2 regions of the Streptomyces sp. NPDC002573 genome follow, and region 1 is predicted to be linked to the other one. Evidence: riboswitches for the same ligand, from Rfam matches in the RefSeq annotation. Region 1 holds a riboswitch; the other holds the start of a gene.
What was found. A riboswitch is a leader RNA that binds a small molecule or an ion and turns the genes downstream of it on or off. The one in region 1 is predicted to bind glycine.
Positions count from the first base shown of each region.

Region 2: it holds a riboswitch for glycine, as region 1 does, so the genes downstream of both, gcvP (aminomethyl-transferring glycine dehydrogenase) here and gcvT (glycine cleavage system aminomethyltransferase GcvT) in region 1, are expected to answer to the same signal.

Region 1 covers NZ_JBIARC010000040.1:20,403-29,029, forward strand. The annotation lists gene ACFYX0_RS30650 (enhanced serine sensitivity protein SseB) at 1-468, opposite strand, end outside; gene ACFYX0_RS30655 (AAA family ATPase) at 584-1,267, opposite strand; glycine riboswitch at 1,439-1,549, shown strand; gene gcvT (glycine cleavage system aminomethyltransferase GcvT) at 1,735-2,856, shown strand; gene gcvH (glycine cleavage system protein GcvH) at 2,964-3,341, shown strand; gene glyA (serine hydroxymethyltransferase) at 3,354-4,616, shown strand; gene ACFYX0_RS30675 (L-serine ammonia-lyase) at 4,703-6,070, shown strand; gene ACFYX0_RS30680 (hypothetical protein) at 6,392-6,913, shown strand; gene ACFYX0_RS30685 (DUF4097 domain-containing protein) at 7,004-7,846, shown strand; gene ACFYX0_RS30690 (ATP-binding cassette domain-containing protein) at 7,944-8,627, shown strand, end outside.
Region 2 covers NZ_JBIARC010000022.1:120,329-128,955, forward strand. The annotation lists gene gcvP (aminomethyl-transferring glycine dehydrogenase) at 1-2,064, opposite strand, end outside; glycine riboswitch at 2,242-2,337, opposite strand; gene ACFYX0_RS21925 (PRC-barrel domain-containing protein) at 2,452-2,823, shown strand; gene ACFYX0_RS21930 (DNA polymerase IV) at 2,745-4,244, opposite strand; gene ACFYX0_RS21935 (MerR family transcriptional regulator) at 4,299-4,973, opposite strand; gene ACFYX0_RS21940 (bifunctional nuclease family protein) at 5,489-5,962, opposite strand; gene ACFYX0_RS21945 (MerR family transcriptional regulator) at 6,047-6,802, opposite strand; gene ACFYX0_RS21950 (FHA domain-containing protein) at 6,846-7,631, opposite strand; gene ACFYX0_RS21955 (DUF881 domain-containing protein) at 7,780-8,565, opposite strand.

The DNA.
Region 1 (8,627 bases):
GACCCGTCCGCCGCTCACCGGGCCGTCCAGTTCGGTGCGCCCGCCGCGGCACAGCTCGGCCACCGCGGCCGGCGGCAGCGGCACGCCCACCAGCCCGCCCGGGTTGACGGCGATGCCGACCTGCGGGGGCAGCCCGCGGGCGAACTCGACGGCGGGCGCGATCGTGTACGACATGTGGTTGCCGACGACCTGGCGGAACTGCTCCTCCGAACTGAACACCGGTACATACGCCTGCCCCTCGATCTCCAGCGTGGGCAGATCGAGCGGGCCGCTCTGCGGGCCCCCGCCGCTCGGCAGCGGCACCCACAGGAAGCTGCGGCCGAGGACCTCCACGATCCGGCCGCCGGCCGACGGGACGCCGAGCGAGGCGGAGAGCACCTCTTCCAGTTCGTTGCCCGGCCATCCGCCGTGCGGATGGGGGTGTGTCTGTGCGGGGAAGTCCGCGGGAAGATCCGCCGGGAAGTCCATCTGCTACCGCCTGCGAAAGAGCTGAGAAACCACTGCTGAGGACCGAAAGGCTAACGGGTGCGGGGGGTGTGTTCGCGGGGTCGGTCCGACGTCCGCCTCCGCCCCGGCGCCCGCCTCAGTCCGCGAAGTCGATCCGGTGCAGGACGTCCGCCGCCTCCCGGTCCAGGAGGACCACCGAGCCGCAGCCGTCCGGGACGGTTCCCCTCGCGACGGAGCCCAGCAGGCGCCGGGTGGCCCGGCGGTGCCTGAGGAACGCGTACCGCGAGACGCCACGGCCGCGCTCGCGCTGACCGTCCAGGGCCGTGTCCGCGGTGACGTCGAGCACGAGCAGATGGAGGGCGCCGCCGCGGCGGCGGGCCGCGCGGGCCAGCCAGGCGCGCACCCAGGTCTGCGTACCGCAGTCGTGGACGACGACTCCGGTGCGGGCGCGCAGGGCGCGGCGCAGGCCGGCGTAGTGGGCGAGGCGGACGAGGGGGCGATAGACCGCGTACGGCAGAAAGCGGGACAGCCGCTCGTCCCAGCGGTCCCGGACGTCCTGGGAGTCGATCCGCGCGCCCCGCACCGCCCGGCGCATGAGGGTGGACTTGCCGCTGCCGGGCAGCCCGGTGATCACGACGATGTCGCCCGCCCGGAAGGTGAGCCCCCGGGGGCCCCGGCCCGCCCGGCCCCGCAGATCGCGGACCCGGGCGCCCGCCACCGCCCGCGGCTCGCTGCGGGCCCGACGGGCCGGGGAGCCCGGCTGGGCGGGCACCGCGATGCCCGAGATCGTCGCGTACGCCGTCGTCCTGTCCACCGTGATCGTCCTCCCCTGGGGGTCAGGAAGTCCCGTCCCCGTCGAGCGTAAAGAGAAGGTAATGGGCGGTGTCTCGTGATGGTGTCGCCGTAGCGCCACAAGCCGGTCACGGATACGGCCCTGCCATGATCGGACAAGGCGTGCAATGATGTGCCCGCCAACTGCATACCGGCCGCTTGAATCCGCGCGGGAGAGTCCCGGGTCCGTACGTCGCCGTACGTCCGCCCGGGCGCCGAAGGAGCAAGTCCCTCCCTTGAATCTCTCAGGCCCCGATACCGCGCGGGCGAGGCACATCTGGAAAGCGGGCCGCTTCAGGTGGCTCCACCCAAGGTGCAAGCCGTGACGACCCGCCCCGCGGGGTCATGGCGAACCTCTCAGGTTCCGATGACAGATGGGGAGGAAACCACCTCGCCCTCCCCCTGCGCCCGGCTTCGTTCGCGCGCCGGGACCCCATCGCCCTGGGAGCACAACCGATGAGCAGTAGCAGCCCCCTGCGCCGTACCGCGCTCGATGCCCTGCATCGTTCGCTGGGCGCGACGATGACCGACTTCGCCGGCTGGGACATGCCCCTGCGATACGGCTCCGAGCGCGACGAGCACCTCGCGGTCCGGACGAAGGCGGGCCTCTTCGACCTCTCGCACATGGGCGAGATCACGGTGACCGGCCCGGACGCGGCCCGGCTGCTCGACCACGCGCTGGTCGGCAACATCGGCTCGGTCGGCGTCGGCCGCGCCCGCTACACCATGATCTGCCAGGCGGACGGCGGCATCCTCGACGACCTGATCGTGTACCGGCTCGGCGAGCGGGAGTACATGGTCGTCGCCAACGCCTCCAACGCCCAGGTGGTGCTGGACGCGCTGGTGGAACGGTCCGCCGGCTTCGACGCCGAGGTGCGCGACGACCGCGACGCCTACGCGCTGATCGCCGTCCAGGGCCCGGAGTCGCCCGGCATCCTGAAGTCCCTCACCGACGCCGACCTCGACGGCCTCAAGTACTACGCGGGCCTGCCCGGCACGGTCGCCGGCGTCCCGGCGCTGATCGCCCGGACCGGCTACACCGGCGAGGACGGCTTCGAGCTGTTCGTCGCCCCCGAGCACGCCGAGAAGCTGTGGCAGGCGCTGACCGGGGCGGGTGCGCCGGTCGGCCTGATCCCCTGCGGTCTGTCCTGCCGGGACACGCTGCGCCTGGAGGCGGGCATGCCGCTGTACGGGCACGAGCTGACCACCTCCCTGACCCCCTTCGACGCCGGTCTCGGCCGGGTCGTGAAGTTCGAGAAGGAGGGCGACTTCGTGGGGCGCGCGGCGCTCCACGAGGCCGCCCAGCGCGCCGCGCAGAACCCGCCGCGCGTCCTGGTCGGCCTGGTCGCCGAGGGCCGGCGGGTGCCGCGGGCCGGGTACGCAGTCGTCTCCGGCGGCGAGGTGATCGGCGAGGTCACCTCCGGCGCGCCCTCCCCCACGCTGGGCCGGCCGATCGCGATGGCGTACGTCGACGCCGCGCACTCCGCGCCCGGCACGGCCGGGGTCGCGGTGGACATCCGGGGCAGCCACGAGCCGTACGAGGTCGTGGCGCTGCCGTTCTACAAGCGCCAGAAGTAGACACTGGGCCCGGGCCGGACGTCGCACCGTCCCGTCCGGCCTGCTCACGAACGCCTTCAGCAGTCCCCCTTCACCACCACTCCCGCGCGTACAGGAGAATTCAGGCCATGAACAACCCCCAGCAGCTGCGTTACAGCAAGGAGCACGAGTGGCTGTCGGGCGCCGAGGACGGCGTCTCGACGGTCGGCATCACGGAGCACGCGGCCAACGCGCTCGGCGATGTCGTGTTCGTTCAGCTCCCGGAGGTCGGTGACACGGTGAGCGCGGGCGAGACCTGCGGCGAGCTGGAGTCGACCAAGTCGGTCAGCGACCTCTACTCCCCGGTCTCCGGCGAGGTCACCGAGGTCAACGAGGACGTGGTGAACGACCCGTCGCTGGTGAACTCCGCCCCCTTCGAGGGCGGCTGGCTGTTCCGCGTACGCGTGTCGGAGGAGCCCTCCGACCTGCTCACCGCGGACGAGTACACCGAGTTCTCCGGCAGCTGAGGAACCACATCCATGTCGCTTCTGAACACCCCCCTGCACGAACTCGACCCGGATGTCGCCGCGGCCGTCGACGCCGAGCTGCACCGCCAGCAGTCCACCCTCGAGATGATCGCCTCGGAGAACTTCGCCCCGGTCGCGGTCATGGAGGCCCAGGGCTCGGTCCTCACCAACAAGTACGCCGAGGGCTACCCGGGACGCCGCTACTACGGCGGCTGTGAGCACGTCGACGTGGTCGAGCAGATCGCCATCGACCGCGTCAAGGCGCTCTTCGGCGCCGAGCACGCCAATGTGCAGCCGCACTCGGGTGCGCAGGCCAACGCGGCCGCGATGTTCGCGCTGCTCCAGCCCGGTGACACGATCATGGGTCTGAACCTGGCACACGGCGGCCATCTGACCCACGGCATGAAGATCAACTTCTCCGGCAAGCTCTACAACGTGGTCGCGTACCACGTGGGCGACGACGGCACCGTGGACATGGGCGAGGTCGAGCGCCTCGCCAAGGAGAACCGCCCGAAGCTGATCGTCGCGGGCTGGTCGGCGTACCCGCGCCAGCTGGACTTCGCCGCCTTCCGCCGGATCGCGGACGAGGTCGGCGCGTACCTCATGGTCGACATGGCGCACTTCGCCGGTCTGGTCGCGGCAGGTCTGCACCCGAACCCGGTCCCGCACGCCCACGTGGTCACCACCACCACCCACAAGACGCTGGGCGGCCCCCGCGGTGGCGTGATCCTCTCGACGGCCGAGCTGGCCAAGAAGATCAACTCCGCGGTCTTCCCCGGTCAGCAGGGCGGTCCCCTGGAGCATGTGGTCGCCGCCAAGGCGGTCGCCTTCAAGGTCGCGGCGAGCGAGGACTTCAAGGAGCGGCAGCAGCGGACGCTGGAGGGCGCCCGCATCCTGGCCGAGCGCCTGGTCAAGGACGACGTCCGGGCCGTGGGCGTGGACGTGCTGTCCGGCGGCACCGACGTGCACCTGGTCCTGGTCGACCTGCGGAACTCCGAGCTGGACGGCCAGCAGGCCGAGGACCGTCTGCACGAGGTCGGCATCACGGTCAACCGCAACGCGATCCCGAACGACCCGCGCCCCCCGATGGTCACCTCGGGCCTTCGGATCGGCACGCCCGCCCTGGCGACCCGCGGCTTCACGGCCGAGGACTTCGCCGAGGTCGCGGACGTCATCGCCGAGGCGCTCAAGCCGTCCTACGACGCCGAGGCGCTCAAGGACCGGGTGAAGGCCCTGGCCGACAAGCACCCGCTGTACCCGGCTCTCGCCCGGTAAGTCACCCTTCGGCCGGCACCGCGCACACTGGAGAGAGGCGCGGTGCCCGGCCGGCCCCTGCACCACCCCCGTATTGAGGAGTACCCGTGGCCATCTCGGTCTTCGACCTGTTCTCGATCGGCATCGGCCCGTCCAGCTCCCACACGGTCGGCCCGATGCGCGCGGCGCGCCTGTTCGCCCTGCGTCTGCGCAACGAGGCCCTGCTGGAATCGGTCGTGTCCGTGCGCACCGAGCTGTACGGCTCCCTGGGCGCCACCGGCCACGGCCACGGCACACCCAAGGCCGTTCTGCTCGGCCTCGAGGGCGCCTCGCCGCGCACGGTGGACGTGGAGGGCGCCGACCAGCGGGTGGAGGACATCAAGGAGTCCGGCCGCCTCCGGCTGCTCGACGAGCACGAGATCGCGTTCTCCTTCGACGACGACCTGGTGCTGCACCGCCGCAAGGCGCTGCCCTACCACGCGAACGGCATGACCCTGTGGGCGTACGACGCCACGGGGGCCGAGCTGCTCACCAAGACCTACTACTCGGTCGGCGGCGGCTTCGTCGTCGACGAGGACGCGGTCGGCGCGGACCGCATCAAGCTCGACGACACGGTGCTGAAGTACCCCTTCCGCACCGGCGACGAGCTGCTGCGCCTGACCAAGGAGACGGGTCTGTCGATCTCCTCGCTGATGCTGGAGAACGAGCGGGCCTGGCGCACGGAGGAGGAGATCCGTGCGGGCCTGCTGGAGATATGGCAGGTTATGCAGGGCTGTGTGACCCGCGGCCTGTCCCGTGAGGGCATCCTGCCGGGCGGCCTGAAGGTTCGCCGCCGCGCGGCCGTCACCGCGCGCCAGCTCCGCGCCGAGGGCGACCCGCTGGCCCGCGCGATGGAGTGGATCACCCTCTACGCGATGGCCGTGAACGAGGAGAACGCCGCCGGCGGCCGGGTGGTCACGGCCCCGACGAACGGCGCCGCGGGCATCATCCCGGCGGTGCTGCACTACTACATCAACTTCGTGCCCGGCGCGGACGAGGACGGCGTGGTCCGCTTCCTGCTCGCCGCGGGCGCGATCGGCATGCTCTTCAAGGAGAACGCCTCCATCTCCGGCGCGGAGGTCGGCTGCCAGGGCGAGGTCGGCTCGGCCTGCTCGATGGCGGCGGGCGCGCTGGCGGAGGTCCTGGGCGGCACCCCCGAGCAGGTGGAGAACGCGGCCGAGATCGGCATGGAGCACAACCTCGGCCTGACCTGCGACCCGGTCGGCGGTCTGGTCCAGATCCCGTGCATCGAGCGCAACGGCATGGCGGCGGTCAAGGCGGTCACGGCGGCCCGCATGGCGATGCGCGGCGACGGCTCCCACAAGGTCTCCCTGGACAAGGTCATCAAGACGATGAAGGAGACCGGGGCGGACATGAGCGTCAAGTACAAGGAGACGGCGCGGGGCGGGCTCGCGGTCAACATCATCGAGTGCTGAGGCCGGTCGGAAAACCTGTGCAGCGTTGAAGAACCCCGGCGGGAAGGTGACCGCCGGGGTTCTCTGTCGACGTCCCACCCGTTGCGGCGTCACAAGGCATCGAGTGGCGTCACGCGACGCCGAGTGGCACCACGTGGTGCCATGTGGTGTCACGTGGTGCCATTTCGCGCCCGCATGGCTGCATGAGCACGCATGGCGCCACGATGACCCACGTCGACACCTTCACGTTTCCGCAGGTCAGGGCGACTTCCCTCAAGCCGACGCGTCGCGGCGCACCATTGAGGCTTGCATATGGCGCCATCGTGGTGCCACTATGACGTCATGGACCTCACCCCGTATGTCGACACCCTCCGCCGTGAACTCGCGGTGGCCGCCGAGGCAGGCGGGGAGGATGCTCGCGAGCTGGCCGAGCGGCTCACCGCTCCTCTGGAGTCGGCGACCCGTCTGACCATGCTCAATGTGCTCTCCGCCGCGATGGACGAGATCACCCGTGAGCTCGCCCCCGGCTCGGTCGACGTACGGCTGCGCGGTCTGGACCCCGACTTCGTGGTGACGCTGCCGCCCGTCGACAGCGGCCCGGCGGAGACGGCCGCCCCACCCGTCGAACCGCTCAAGGCACCGGTGCCCGCCGAGGTCGACGAGGGCGGCACCGCCCGCGTCAATCTGCGGCTGCCGGCCCACCTCAAGGTGCGCGCCGAGGAGGCCGCGAGCCGCGAGGGCCTGTCGGTCAACGCGTGGCTGGTGCGGGCCGTGTCGGCCGCGGTCGACGGCGGTGCGCAGCCACCACGTGCCACGCAGCGGACCAGCACCGTCGGGCAGAGCTTCACGGGCTGGGTGCGCTAGCCGCGCCCGCGCCCGCTTCAGCAGGGCACTTCACTCACACCACGTCCCACCTGCAGGGACACCCCAAGGACTCATGAGGACGGCACAGCCATGCCTACTTTCGACACTCCCGGACCGATTTCGGTCGCCGCCCACGTGGGCGCCGGTTCCATCCGCTTCACCACGAGCGACCGCCTCGACACCGTCGTGGAGGTGCAACCCGGCAGCCAGAAGCGGGGCAAGGACGTACGGGCCGCCGAACAGACCGAGGTCACGTACGCGAGCGGCGTCCTGACCGTGAGGACGAGGGAGCGCGCCTTCATCGGGCCCAGTGGCACCGTCGATGTGACCGTCGACCTGCCCGCCGGCTCGCGCGTCGACGTGAACGGCTCCTGGATCCAGGTGCTCGGCCAGGGCCGGCTCGGCGAGGTCCGGGTGAAGTCCTCGGTCGGTGACGTCCGCCTCGACGCGACCGGGCCGCTCAAGCTGACCGTCTCCCACGGCTCGATCACCGTCGACCGGGTCGAGGGCACGGCCGACATCACCACCAGTTCCGGCAGCCTGCGCGTCGGTACCGTCGACGGCCCCGCCGTCCTGAAGAACTCGCAGGGCACCACGGTCGTCGGCGCCGTGACCGGCGACCTGCGGGTGAGCGGCGCCCACGGCGACATCGACGTCACACGCGCCGAGAGCTCGGTCACCGCCACCACCGCCCACGGCACCCTGCGCGTCGCCGAAGTCGCCCGTGGCACCGTCCAGTTGGAGACCTCGTACGGCGCCATCGAGGTCGGCGTCCGCGAGGGCACCGCCGCCTGGCTCGACGTCAGCTCCGAGCGCGGGCAGGTGCGCAACGCGATCGCCGCCTCCGAGGCCCCGGACAAGACCGAGGACACCGTCGAGGTCCGCGCCAGGACCCGCTGGGGCAACATCGACGTACGCCGCGCCCGGCTCTGAGCACCGGCGCCGCCGACTCACCCACTCCCCAGTCGCTTTCGCCCACTCCCCAGTCGCTTCAGCCCTCGAACGGGAGGACTCCATGCCTTCTTCTGTCATGCCCACACCCAGTCAGGGGGTCGGTCCAATGCCGCCCGCCGCCGTCTCCACCATCGGTCTGCGCAAGGCGTACGGCGACAAGACCGTGCTCGACGGCATCGATCTGCGCATCCCGGCCGGGTCCGTGTTCGCGCTGCTCGGGCCCAACGGCGCGGGCAAGACCACCACCGTGCAGATCCTGTCCACGCTCATCGCCGCCGACGGCGGGCAGGCCCAGGTCGCGGGCCACGACGTCGCCACGTCGCCGGACGGGGTGCGCGCCGCGATCGGCGTCACCGGGCAGTTCTCCGCGCTCGACGACCTGCTCACCGCCGAGGAGAACCTGCTCCTCATGGCCGACCTGCTGCGGTTGGGCAAGCGTGAAGGCAGGGCCCGGACCAAGGAGTTGCTGGAGCGGTTCGGCATCGCGGACGTGGCGAAGAACCGGGCCGCGACCTTCTCCGGCGGTATGCGGCGCCGGCTCGACCTCGCCATGACGCTGGTCGGCGACCCTCAGGTGATCTTCCTGGACGAGCCGACGACCGGGCTCGATCCGCGCAGCCGCCGCACCATGTGGGACACGGTGCGCTCGCTGGTCGCGGGCGGCACCACCGTCTTCCTCACCACCCAGTACCTGGAGGAGGCCGACCAGCTGGCCGACCGGATCGCCGTGCTCGACGGCGGCCGGATCGTCGCCGAGGGC
Region 2 (8,627 bases), on a different contig from region 1:
GGCGTTGAGGTTGGCGCCGTCGACGTACACCTGGCCGCCGGCCTCGTGCACGGCGGCGCAGATGTCGGCGACGTGCTCCTCGAACACACCATGCGTGGACGGGTAGGTGATCATCAGCACCGACAGCTCGTCGCGGTACTGCTCGATCTTGGCGCGCAGGTCAACGACGTCGATCTCGCCGTCCTCGGCGGTCTTCACGACGACGACCTTCATACCGGCCATGACGGCGCTGGCGGCGTTGGTGCCGTGCGCGGAGGACGGGATGAGGCACACCGTGCGCTGGTCGTCGCCGTTGGCACGGTGGTAGCCGCGCACCGCGAGCAGACCGGCGAGCTCACCCTGCGAACCGGCGTTGGGCTGGAGGGAGACCTTGTCGTAGCCCGTGACCTCGGCGAGGCGCTCCTCCAGCTCACGGATGAGCGTGAGGTAGCCCTCGGCCTGGTCGGCGGGCGCGAAGGGGTGCAGCTGCCCGAACTCGGGCCAGGTCACCGGCTCCATCTCGGTGGTCGCGTTGAGCTTCATGGTGCAGGAGCCCAGCGGGATCATGCCCCGATCCAGCGCGTAGTCGCGGTCGGCCAGCCGGCGCAGGTAGCGCAGCATCGCGGTCTCGGAACGGTGCTGGTGGAAGACCGGGTGCGTCAGGTAGGCGCCGGTGCGCAGCAGCTTCTGCGGAAGCGCGTCCTCGGTCGTGCCGTCGAGCGCCGCGACATCGCCCTCGACGCCGAACGCGCCCCAGACGGCGGCCAGCTGGGCCCGCCCGGTCGTCTCGTCACAGGCGAACGAGACGTGGTCTGCGTCGACGAGGTACAGGTTCACACCCCGCTCGCGGGCGGCGGTGACGACCGCGTCGGCCCGGCCCGGCACCCGCACGGTGAGGGTGTCGAAGTAGGAACCGTGGACGACCTCGACCCCGCCGGCGGTGAGCCCCGCGGCCAGGATCGCGGCGTACCGGTGCGTGCGCTGCGCGATGGTGCGCAGGCCCTCGGGCCCGTGGTAGACGGCGTACATCCCGGCCATCACCGCGAGCAGCACCTGGGCGGTGCAGATGTTGCTGGTCGCCTTCTCACGGCGGATGTGCTGCTCACGCGTCTGCAGCGCCAGCCGGTACGCCTTGTGTCCGTCCGCGTCCACGGAGACACCCACGAGCCGGCCCGGCAGGCTGCGGGCGAACTTCTCGTGCACGGCCATGTAGCCGGCGTGCGGGCCGCCGAAGCCCATCGGCACGCCGAAGCGCTGGGTGGTGCCGACGGCGATGTCGGCGCCCAGCTCGCCGGGGGAGGTCAGCAGCGTGAGCGCGAGCAGGTCGGCGGCGACGGTGACCAGCGCGCCCAGCTCGTGGGCCTGCTCGATGACCGGCTTGATGTCGCGTACGGCACCGGAGGCGCCCGGGTACTGGATCAGTACGCCGTTGATCTCACGCTCGGCGACCTCGGCCGGGATGCCGTCGCTGAGGTCGGCGACGACGATCTCGACCCCGGTGGGCTCGGCACGGGTCTCGATCACGGCGATGGTCTGCGGCAGCACGTCCGCGTCGACCAGGAACAGGCCCTTCTTGTTCTTGCCCATGCGCCGGGACAGCGCCATCGCCTCGGCGGCGGCCGTGCCCTCGTCGAGCAGGGAGGCGCCGGAGGTCGGCAGGCCGGTGAGGTCGGCGACCGTGGTCTGGAAGTTCAGCAGCGCCTCCAGCCGACCCTGCGAGATCTCCGGCTGGTAGGGGGTGTACGCGGTGTACCAGGCCGGGTTCTCCATCACGTTCCGGAGGATCACCGGCGGCGTGAAGGTGCCGTAGTACCCGAGACCGATCATGGAGTCGAGGACCTGGTTGCGGTCGGCGAGCGAGCGCAGCTCGGCCAGCACCTCGGCCTCGGTGCGTGCGCCCGGCAGGTCCAGGGCGTCGGCGTTCTTGATCACGTCCGGGACCGCGGCGGCCGTGAGCTCGTCGAGCGAGCCGTAGCCGACATGCGCGAGCATCTTGGCCCGCGCCTCCTGGTCGGGCCCGATGTGGCGCTGCTCGAAGGGCGTACCCTGCTCGAGCTTGGAGAGCGGAATGCGATGGGCGGTCATTGCGGAGGCCTCCTGGTCTGACGCGACCTTCGAGGGGTACCTCGGCGTGGGTACCCCGACGGCCTCCCCCTCTGTCATCTCGACCTGAGAGCTTCACCGGTCCGCCCGAAGGCGTTCCGGTTTTCACCGTCGGTGAGAGCGGGAGCCGTCGACACCCGCCCTGCTTTCCAGAGTGACCTCGTCCGTGCGGTACGTGTGCCTGAGAGTTTCCGGGGAGGGTTTGCTCCTTCGGCGCCTCCGGATCGCTCCGGAGGGCTCTCCCGCACGGGGTCGACAGCCGTTTGCCAGCCTACCAGCGGGGACAACAGGACAACCTTCGAGTGGCCGCCGTGCTGAATGTGCTCTTTTGTAGTGCTGACGGATGTGTTGCGACCAGTTGGAGGGACCGTGCAGACCGAGATCGATCCGCGGAATCTGATCGGCCGCAAGGCGTTCGACCGCAATGGCGTCAAGATCGGCACGATCGACGAGATCTATCTCGACGACGCGACCGGGGTGCCGGAGTGGGCGGCCATACGGACGGGTCTGTTCAGCAGGGACGCGTTCGTGCCCCTGGAACCCAGCCGGCTGGTCGAGGGCGCGCTCTACGTGCCCTTCGAACGTGCGCTGATCAAGGAGGCACCCGACTTCGGGGTCGGGCGGCATCTCTCCCCCGAGCAGGAACTGCAGCTCTACCACCACTACGGGCTCGACGTGGCCCCGCCGCCCGCGCCGCCGGACCGCGACTTCGGGCGGCTGGCGAAGCCCGACGGGGCCTGAGGGCGGGCACTGTCCTCGGCGGCCTCCGAGCTCTCCTCGGCAGCCTGGGGACTCTCTGCGGCAGCCTCGGGTCTTCGGGACACCAGGGGCAGCGGATCCGCCGGCTCCAGCCGGGGGTCGTCGGTGCGGAACGTGCGCACGCGGCCCGGCCCCGAGTCGGGCGTCTCGAACCGTATCGTCACCCTGCCCAGCCCACTGCCCTGCACCCAGCCGTGCCCGTGGTCGATGTGCCGCACGTCCTGCCCCGCGCGCCAGACCGGCTCGGCCGGTGCCTCCGGCGGCTCGTCGGCGGGCCCGGCGACGGCCTCCTCCTCCGCACGCTCCTCCGCCACCGCCTCCCCGGCCGCCAGATGCGCCTGGGCGAACAGGTCCTCCTGGGTGTAGTCGGCGAGCCCGGTGACGCCGACGCCCAGCAGCCGCACCCCGCCGGTGGTGTCCACGGACTCCAGCAGCCGCCCGGCCGCCTCGCGCACCACCGCGGGGTCGTCCGTCGGTCCGCGCAGGGTCTCGGAGCGGGTGAGGGTCGAGAAGTCGTACCTGCGCACCTTCAGCACGATGGTCCTTCCCGACACTCCGGCGTCCCGAAGCCGCCGCACACAACGGTCCGCGAGCCGCCGCACCTCCAGTCCGACCCGGATCCGGTCATGGATGTCGACGTCGTACGTGTCCTCGACCGACACCGACTTGGCTTCCCGCTCCGCGACGACGGGCCGGTCGTCCCGGGCCAGCGCCATGGCGTACAGCGCCTGCCCATGGGCCTTGCCCAGCAGCCTGACCAGTTCGTCCTCGCCGGCCTCGGCGATCTCGTCGACCGTGGTGATCCCGGCCCTCCGCAGATGGTCCCCGGTGGCGGGCCCGACCCCGGGCAGCGTGCGCACCGACATCGGGCCGAGCAGCGCCCGCTCGGTGCCCGGCGGGATCAGCACCAGGCCGTCCGGCTTGGCCTGCTCGGAGGCGATCTTGGCGAGCATCTTGGAGGCGGCGAGTCCCACCGAGCCCGTCAGCCCCGTGACCGACCGGATGTCCGCGCGCAGCCTGACCCCCACGAGCCGCGCCGACTCCTCGTCCCAGGCCACTCCCCCGGCCTCCAGGTCCACGAACGCCTCATCGAGGCTCAGCGGCTCCACCAGCGGCGACAGGGCCCTCAGCAGGGTCATGACCTGCTCGCTGATCTGCCGGTAGAACCCGAAGCGCGGCGTCAGATACGCGGCGTTCGGTGCGAGGCGACGCGCCTGGGCCATCGGCATCGCCGAGTGCACCCCGAACACGCGCGCCTCGTAGGACGCCGTCGCCACCACCCCGCGGGGCCCCAGGCCGCCCACGACGACGGCCTTCCCGCGCAGGCTCGGCTTGGCTGCCTGCTCCGCCGAGGCGTAGAAGGCATCCATGTCGAGATGCAGGATCGTGGGCGCGGTTCTCACATCTCCGATGCTGCCCTACGCCACTGACAACGCGACCCGTGGTCGCGGCGTGTGTCAGACCGCCCGGTTGCGGCGCTGCGCCAGTTCGTCCGCGGGGTTGTGGCCGACGATGGTCTCCCCGGTGTCGACCCGTTCCCCATGGAGCTGCGACAGTGCGCTCTCCACGTCACGCCACACGACGCCCACGGCGATGCCGAAGATGCCCTGACCGCCCTGGAGCAGGGCGTGGACCTCGTCGGGTGAGGTGCACTCGTAGACCGTCGCGCCGTCGCTCATCAGCGTCATCCGCTCCAGGTCGGAGAAGCCGCGCTCCCTGAGGTGCTGGACGGCGGTGCGGATGTTCTGCAGGGACACGCCGGTGTCGAGGAAGCGCTTGACGATCTTGAGGACGACGACGTCCCGGAAGCTGTACAGCCGCTGGGTCCCGGACCCGTACGCCGGGCGCACGCTCGGTTCGACGAGACCCGTTCTGGCCCAGTAGTCCAGCTGCCGGTAGGTGATGCCCGCGGCGGCGCACGCCGTGGGGCCGCGATAGCCGACATGCTCGGCCGCCACCCCCGCGTCGCCCGCCACGGCCGTCGGCCGCTGAGGGGCGGTGCCGGCCGTGTCGTCGTGGTGGGGGCATGCCCCGCTCGCGCGGAGCCGAGAGCTTGGAGGAGGGTACGGACCGTTCTCTCCCAGACTGCGTCCGGGAGCCCCCCCTGCCGTACCGCCGCCGCTGCTTCTCACGCCGACCTCCGTCCTTGACCTGCCCTCTCGACGGTAGGCAGTCACCAGGGGTGCGTCAACGATCGCCACACTCGGCACGCCGAGTGATAATCACCCTAGGAGTGGTTTCTCGTGCCCCACCGCGGGGAAAGGCTAGCCGAATGCTCTGGCGGCGGATCGTGAGATGCCGTACAGACCATCGAGCGGTGACCGCGGAGGTCGCGTCTCCGGCTGCCGCATCGGGCTTCACGACGGCTCATCGCCGGTCGCCCCGCTCCACGGCGTGACCTGCATGCTCTCAGAGTCCCGGTCTCCCAGCGCGCCTGTTCCGGTACGGCCGGCGCGCCCGTCAGACCCCCGCACTCCGTTCCGCGGCCTTCCGGCGCCGACCGCGCGGTCTCCTCACGCCCTGCGGAGGTCAGGGCCTTCTCGGCCCGTATATGGAAGCGACCGCGGGCCGCCCCCGGGGGCACCCTGCGCGCGGCGCAGCCGCTCCTCGGCCCAGCCACCCCGTCCGGCACGCCCCGCGGGGCGTGTCACTGGCTGCTCGTACCGAAGTCCTCGGGAGAGATCTGGTCGAGGAACTCGCGGAACTTCTCGACCTCGTCCTCCTGCTCGTCCGGGATCGCGATACCCGCGTCGTCCAGCACCCCGTCACTGCCGTAGATCGGCGTACCGGTACGCAGGGCGAGCGCTATGGCATCGGAGGGCCGGGCACTCACCTCGACGCCGCTGGCGAAGACCAGCTCGGCGTAGAAGACGCCTTCACGCAGATCCGTGATGCGTACTTCCGTGAGCTCCTGACCGACGGCTTCCAGCACGTCCTTGAACAGGTCGTGCGTCAGCGGTCGCGCGGGGGCCATGCCCTGCTGGGCGAACGCGATCGCCGTCGCCTCCCCGGGGCCGATCCAGATGGGGAGGTAGCGGTCGCCTCCCACTTCACGCAGGAGCACGATCGGTTGGTTGGAGGGCATCTCGACCCGGACACCTACGACATCGAGCTCGTTCACACAGCAACCCTAGGCCGTGGTCGGGATGTTTGGGTAGTCGGGCACAGAACGACGGGCGGATCCGCCGACGGCGAACGCTCCGGTTCAGGGCAGGCGTACGCCCAGCGCGGCCTGCACCAGTGCCGCGTGCAGCTTGACCGCCAGCCCGGCCAGCTCCTTCGTACGGGCTTCGGCGTGCGCCCTGGTCTGCGGGTTGCGATGGCGGCGCAACGGGGCCACCACCTGGTCCACCAGGCCCGCCTCGCGGTCCGCGGCGGCCTTCATCACCCGCAGATGACGTGGCTCGATGCCATGGCGGCCCAGTTCGGCCAGCAGAGTGGCCAGCGTGACGGCCTCGGCGTCGTAGATCCCCTCCACCAGGGGCGTGACCAGGCCGTATGACTCCCACTCCGCGAGCTGCTCGGCGCTGATCCCGGCGGCCGTCATCAGCTCGTCGCGGTCGATCCGCGCGGCGGGAGCGGCCTCGGGCTCGCCCAGAAGGTCCTCCAGCAGCTCCCCGTCACCGGCGTCACGCGGACGGCCCAGGGACGGCAACCGCACCTCTTCGCCCCGCTCCAGGGCGTCCAGGTGCTCACGGATGACCTTGAGCGGCAGATAGTGGTCCCGCTGCATCCTCAGCACATGACCGAGCCGCTCGACGTCCCGCGCGCTGAACTTGCGATACCCCGAGGGGGTGCGCTGCGGCTCGATCAGGCCCTCCGACTCCAGGAAACGGATCTTGGAGACGGTGACTTCGGGGAATTCCTCGCGCAGCACGTTCAGCACGGTGCCGATGCTCATCAGCCCGCGGTCCGGGGCGACGGTGCCGCTGTCGGCACCGCCGCTCGGTGTGTGAAGCATGGGACCTTCCCTGGAGTCCCCCCGGACGGAGTCTGGGGGACGGTCAGATGCCCCGCTGGTTGGCGTAGAAGACCAGTCGGTACTTGCCGATCTGGACCTCGTCGCCGTTGTGGAGCAGGACCTGGTCGATGCGCTCACGGTTGACGTACGTGCCGTTGAGGCTGCCGACGTCGGCGACCGAGAACGAACCGTCCGGGCCGCGGCGGAACTCCACATGGCGACGCGACACCGTCACATCGTCGAGGAAGATGTCGCTCTGCGGATGACGCCCCGCCGTGGTCAGGTCGCTGTCCAGCAGGAAGCGGCTGCCCGAGTTGGGGCCGCGACGCACCACCAGCAGCGCCGAGCCGAACGGCAGCGCGTCGACCGCCGCCTGCGCCTCCGGGGAGAGCGTGGGCACGGCCGACTGGCCGGCCGCCTCCGCGTCGTACGCCTCGAGACCGGAGATGGAGATCGTGGACGTGGTCTCGGACGCGCGCTCCGGAACCGCCCCGGGCCGAAGCGGCGCGCCGCAGTTGGAGCAGAAGCGGCTGTTCTCCGCGTTGCGGTGGCCGCACCTCGTACACACCTGGGCCGACATGTCCCCGAAACCTATGGGGCCGGACGCGCCAGGGTCAACAGACGGCGCGCCCTGGCCTCCGGAAATGTGACCACCCGGACCAGTGACCTGGTCCCGGAACAGCGGGCGCTGGCCCTCCGCGTCTTGTGGCTGTGCGCGATGGCGGGCGGACGCGTTGTCATTGCCCTCTCGCGCGCTCTTGCCGAACAACTTCGCAAACAACTTCACGGGCGATTCCCCTTGACCGAAACAGACCCGCCCGTGGGGCAGGACGAACCCTCATTGCATACACCGGCCGACCCGGACATCCTCACAACGTCCGTATCCACCAGACAGTTTCCACCACGCACCACCCATTCGGTGCGCCGACCCCCCGCAACCTGATGCCCTCGCCGGATGGGCTCCATGCACTCCCGGTTCACTGTGAGGACGACCGAGCGTAGTCAGGCTGCTTCGCCGCCCGCAAGGCGTCGACGACGATCTTCGTCGAACCCTCCACGGCGACCGTGGCCTGCTCCTTCTCGAGGGTCTGCACCACGCCTCCCGGGATGTTGAGCGCCGGCTCCAGGTCCTGCGGCTTGCCGATGACCTTGAAACGATAAGGCTGGGTGATCTTGTTCCCGTCGACGCTCACGCTCTTGCCCGAATCCGACAGATACGTGCTGGCGACGACCCGTACGCCGTTCACCTCTATGGCCTCCGCACCGGCCGCGCGCAGCTCCTGGATCGCGTCGAGCAGCATGTCCGCCTGGACCGTTCCCTTCGTGTCCCCGATGGTCATCGTGATGCCGGGGCCCTGTGCCGGCACCGTGCCCGCAAGGATGCCGAGTTGCTTCTCCTTCTCGGCGGTCTGCTTGCGGGCCTCCTCGGCACGGTCCGAGCTGTTCTCCAGCTCGGACCGTTGATCTTCGAGCCCCTGCTTCTCGTCTTGAAGACGCTGGGTACGGTTGTCCAGTTCATCGAGGATGCGAACAAGATCTTCCTGGCGTGCGCCGCGCAGGGCACTGCTTCCGTTGCTGTTGGACGCGACCTGCACGGCGAGGCCGAAGCCCAGGCCGAACAGCAGGAGCGCGACGATGAGTTGGGCCCGGGTGACCCGCGGCGGCCACACGCTCTTCGCCAGGCGCTGACGGCCGGTCACCGCGGCAACCGGCTGCTCGGCCCCCTCGGGTGACCGCGCGGCCCCGGGAGCCGGCGCAGGGATCTCCTGCGGAAGCTCCCGGCGCAGCCGGTGCTCGGGCCCCGGCCCGCGCCCGTGCTCGGGAC